One region of the Bacillus sp. ABA4_010 genome, then DNA from elsewhere that is predicted to be linked to it. Evidence: predicted binding sites of a transcription regulator. Region 1 holds the regulator's gene; the other holds the start of a gene.
The links. The regulator Rex, encoded in region 1, represses fermentation and respiration genes when NADH is low (regulators of the CRP and FNR family bind a similar motif). The targets are predictions, from matches to a motif close to TTGTGAAATATTTCACAA.
Positions count from the first base shown of each region.

Region 2: the regulator Rex is predicted to act here: its motif matches at 1,476-1,493, upstream of ACXAEO_RS14890 (cytochrome ubiquinol oxidase subunit I).

Region 1 is NZ_JBSWUN010000003.1:3,729,573-3,731,780, forward strand. It holds gene ACXAEO_RS19590 (YdiK family protein) at 1-25, shown strand, start outside; gene tatC (twin-arginine translocase subunit TatC) at 87-833, opposite strand; gene tatA (twin-arginine translocase TatA/TatE family subunit) at 846-1,016, opposite strand; gene ACXAEO_RS19605 (redox-sensing transcriptional repressor Rex) at 1,051-1,692, opposite strand; gene moaC (cyclic pyranopterin monophosphate synthase MoaC) at 1,726-2,208, opposite strand, start outside.
Region 2 is NZ_JBSWUN010000003.1:2,760,264-2,762,471, forward strand. It holds gene ACXAEO_RS14890 (cytochrome ubiquinol oxidase subunit I) at 14-1,345, opposite strand; gene gnd (phosphogluconate dehydrogenase (NAD(+)-dependent, decarboxylating)) at 1,735-2,208, opposite strand, start outside.

The DNA.
Region 1 (2,208 bases):
TAAAAAGCTTCAACAGCAGAAATAAAAATATCTATGTAAAAGGGCCCTTTACCAATTGAACATTGGCGAAGGGCCCTTTTGCTTCGTTACATGTTAGCTTGAGCTTCCTGCTCAGCTTTCAATACTTTACGGTAAGCAGATTTTGAGATGATAATACTAATTTCATAAAGAAGCAGTAACGGCACTGTGACCATTAGATGAGAAATAATGTCAGGCGGCGTAATGAACGCAGCAATGACCAATAGGAAAAAGTAGGCATACCTTCTCACATTCGCTAAAAACATCGGTGTCACAATCCCTAGCCTTGTTAAAAACATAACAATAACAGGAAGCTGAAACAATAAACCGAACGGCAGAACCAGCTTCAGCAAAAACTGAAAATATTCATTAATGCCAATAACTTGTTGAATGTTTAAATCATTCGCCAGCCCTGTCATGAAATGAACGACAAATGGAAACAAGATAAAATAAGCAAATGAAATGCCCCCTAAAAACAAAAACAATGAAGCGGGAATATAGCTTAAAGTCACTTTTCGTTCTTTTTCATAAAGACCTGGACTGATAAAGGCCCATAGTTGATACAAAGCAATGGGCGAAGATAAAATACATCCGATGATAAAAGCAAACTGCATATAGATTTTAATTGGATCAGTCAGCCGAAAGGCATTCATCGTTAATTCCTTCGCTTCATCTGCCTGTTGCAAATATAAAATAATCGGCTTTACTAAGAAAAATGATCCAATGGTAGCCGCTAAAAAAAAGACAATCGTAATGATTACCCGCTTTCGCAGCTCTCCAATATGATCATACACAGACATTTCTTGTTCCGTCATAACACTCATTCCTTACTTTTCGCTGCGCTTATCGTCATCATCATCTGCTAATCCCTTAGTTGCATCTTTAAATTCTTTTAGCGTATGACCTGCTGCTTTTCCAAGCTCAGGTAATTTCTTTGGTCCAAAAATAAGCAATGCGACAAGGGCAATTAATAAAAAGCTACCAAATCCTAAACCCATAAATACCTGTCTCCTCTCATCTTAATTAACCTGTTTAAAGATCCTGCGGATAGTTCTTTAAGAAATACACAAGTGATTGAAGTTCCACTGCCAAATCAATGTGATGGATGCGAATAGAGTCTGGTACACTAATACGAGCTGGCGTAAAATTCAAGATTCCTTTAATTCCACTTTTAACTAAGCGGTCTGTAATTTGTTGCGCTGCACTTGCTGGCACCGTTAAAATTGCAACTGAAATCTCTCCCGTAATTTTCTCCTCTAAATCATCTAGATGATAAATGGGTACTCCACCTACATTTGTGCCTACTTTATTTTTTTCAACATCAAAAGCAAATTCAATTTTCGTATTATTGTTCTTAATGAAATTATAATTTAAAAAGGCGGTTCCTAAGTTTCCCACTCCAATGAGGGCTACTTTCGTGACTTCGTCTTGATCTAACGTTTTCCTAAAAAAGGATAGCAAATAATTGACATTATAGCCATAACCTTTTTTGCCAAGTGCTCCAAAATAAGAAAAATCTCTACGAATGGTTGCTGAGTCCACTTTAACAGCCTCGCTTAATTCAGCTGAAGAAACACGTTGTTTTCCTGAAGAATGCAAGTTTTTCAAAAAGCGATAATAAAGAGGCAATCGCTTCGCAGTTGCTTGTGGTATTTTTAATTGCTCAGTATTCATGGTTCCCTCCCACAATCCAAAAGCCTGTATATATTATAAATTCTCTCTCTTAAAATCTCCGTTCTTCCCACCTGTTTTTTCTACTAAATATGTAGGTCCGATTACCATGGCTTTATCAATCGCTTTGCACATATCGTAAACCGTCAGCGCACATATAGAAGCAGCAGTTAACGCTTCCATCTCGACTCCTGTACTTCCTTTAGTTTTGACCTCTACTTGAATATTTAGTAAATAATTTGCTCCTTTTTGACTCCATGAAAAAGAAATGTCTACCCCTTTTAAGGCAATAGGGTGACACATCGGTATGACATCAGCCGTTTTCTTAGCCGCCATAATTCCAGCGACTTGTGAAACCGCTAACACATCTCCTTTTCCAATCTCTCGCTTCTCTATTTTTTGATAGATTTCTTCATTCACTTCTACACTGGAAACCGCAACAGCTGTGCGGAACGTTTCAAGCTTTTCCGAGATGTCAACCATCTTCGCTCTACCTTGATCGTTAAAATGCGTCAAACT
Region 2 (2,208 bases), 970 kb from region 1:
TCTCCCTCCTTTATCAATCTTTAAAGCGATATTCAAGCTCGGCTTCCGCTGGATTGTTTATAAACATTTTTCGAAGAACCGTTGTGCATATTACACCTAATACTACGTACAACGCTAAAAACATCATGAGCATAGCTCCCACACCGTTTGAAGTTGTTGCTGCTTCTGAAACCTTCATATAACCTCTTAAAATCCACGGTTGCCTTCCTACCTCGGCTAAAATCCATCCTAACTCAATAGAAATCATTGCCAATGGACCGCATAAAACAATTGCTCTCAGAAGCCATCTGTGATGCATCCATTTCTTTTTCCATCTTGAACATAAGACAAACAATGACGCGGTCAAAGTCATGAATGCTGCAAAAGACACTTTTAAATCAAACAAATAATGAATATATAACGGCGGGATTTCATCCTTTGGAAAATCATTTAACCCCGTCACTGGCGCTTCCAAATCATTAAAAGCTAAAAAACTGAGCATTTTTGGCAAGTGTATGGCAGAAGTCACTGTTTGTGTTTGCTCGTCAAGTTTTCCGAATAAAATAAGGTCAGCCCCTTTTTCCGTCTCAAAATGCCATTCAAGTGCCGCTAGTTTTTCTGGTTGATATTGCGCTAAAAATTTCGCGGACAAATCCCCTGCAATACCTGTCAGAATGGCGAAAACAAAGGCAGAAGTCACTGTGAGAGAGAGCGCTTTTTTCGTATAAGCAGTCACCCTTCCACGAAGCATTTGAAAAGCAGCTATCATCGCTAATAAAAAAGCAGAAGTTAAATATGCCGTTGCTAACACATGAAACGTTTTCGGACCCGTAGCAGGGTTAAACATCGCTTGAATCGGATCCACTGTTCGAATTACTCCATTCACAATTTCAAACCCTTGTGGTGTATTCATAAAGGCATTGACTGCTGTAATAAAAAAGGCAGACAGAGATGAACCCATAATCACGGGAAGTGACAACAGCCAATGATAAATAGGCTTTCGAAAGCGATCCCATGTATATAAATATATTCCTAGAAAGATTGCCTCAAAAAAGAACGCAAATGTTTCCATAAATAACGGCAGCGCAATGGCCTGACCGGCAATTCGCATAAAATTTGGCCATAAAAGCGATAATTGTAACCCAATACATGTTCCTGTTACAACACCAACTGCCACTGTAATAGTAAATCCTCTTGTCCATCTCCGTGCCAGCAGCATATAATGCGGATCGTTTCGTTTAATACCTATAAATTCTGCTAGTGAAATCATAATGGGGACACCCACACCGATAGTCGCAAAAATAATATGAAATACTAATGTAGCCGTTGTCAACATTCGACTGAGCAATACGCTATCAAACTCCATGTTCTACTCACCCCTTTATTAGCATAAGATTTCCGTCCTCGTGCAGCATACGCTTACTTTCTGGGTATATAATCTATTTTCACTTTATTCATCATTTCAAACTTATTTTTGCTGCTTATTTGAACAAATCATGTGATTACCTTCACATAGTGTATTAAGGCTCGTACTCACATGACAAAATTTTTGTTGACATCTATCTGAAATAAGCACGAATCCCCTTCCATCATATTCTCCTTTCATTCGCTTTCTTTCTTATCTTATTTGGCTGCCTGTACCTTTATCACCAACATTTTAAATCTATTTCTTTGCATCTTTTAATAAAAAAACGCGTCAGTCATCAGAGAGATTCTCTAATGACTGACGCGTTTCTGTTAAACAACTTTATCCCATTACTTCTTTTCCACTGCATGGCCGCCAAATTCATTGCGAAGGGCAGCCACCACTTTTCCTGTAAATGTATCTTCCTGTAAAGAACGGTAACGCATCAATAATGATAGCGTAATAACAGGTGTTGGTACTTGAAGGTCAAGCGCAGTCTCAACCGTCCATTTTCCTTCTCCAGAAGAATGCATAACACCTTTAATTGCATCAAGATTCGCATCCTTTGAAAAAGCTCGTTCTGTTAATTCAATTAACCATGAGCGGATAACCGATCCATTGTTCCATACACGTGCTACCGCTTCATAATCGTAGTCAAAATCACTTTTTTCCAATACTTCAAAACCTTCGGCAATCGCTTGCATCATTCCGTATTCAATGCCGTTATGAACCATCTTCAAAAAGTGTCCGCTGCCTGCTTTACCAGAATATAAATAACCGTTTTCTACATTAATATCTTTAAAAAGCGGTTCAATTGTCGCAAA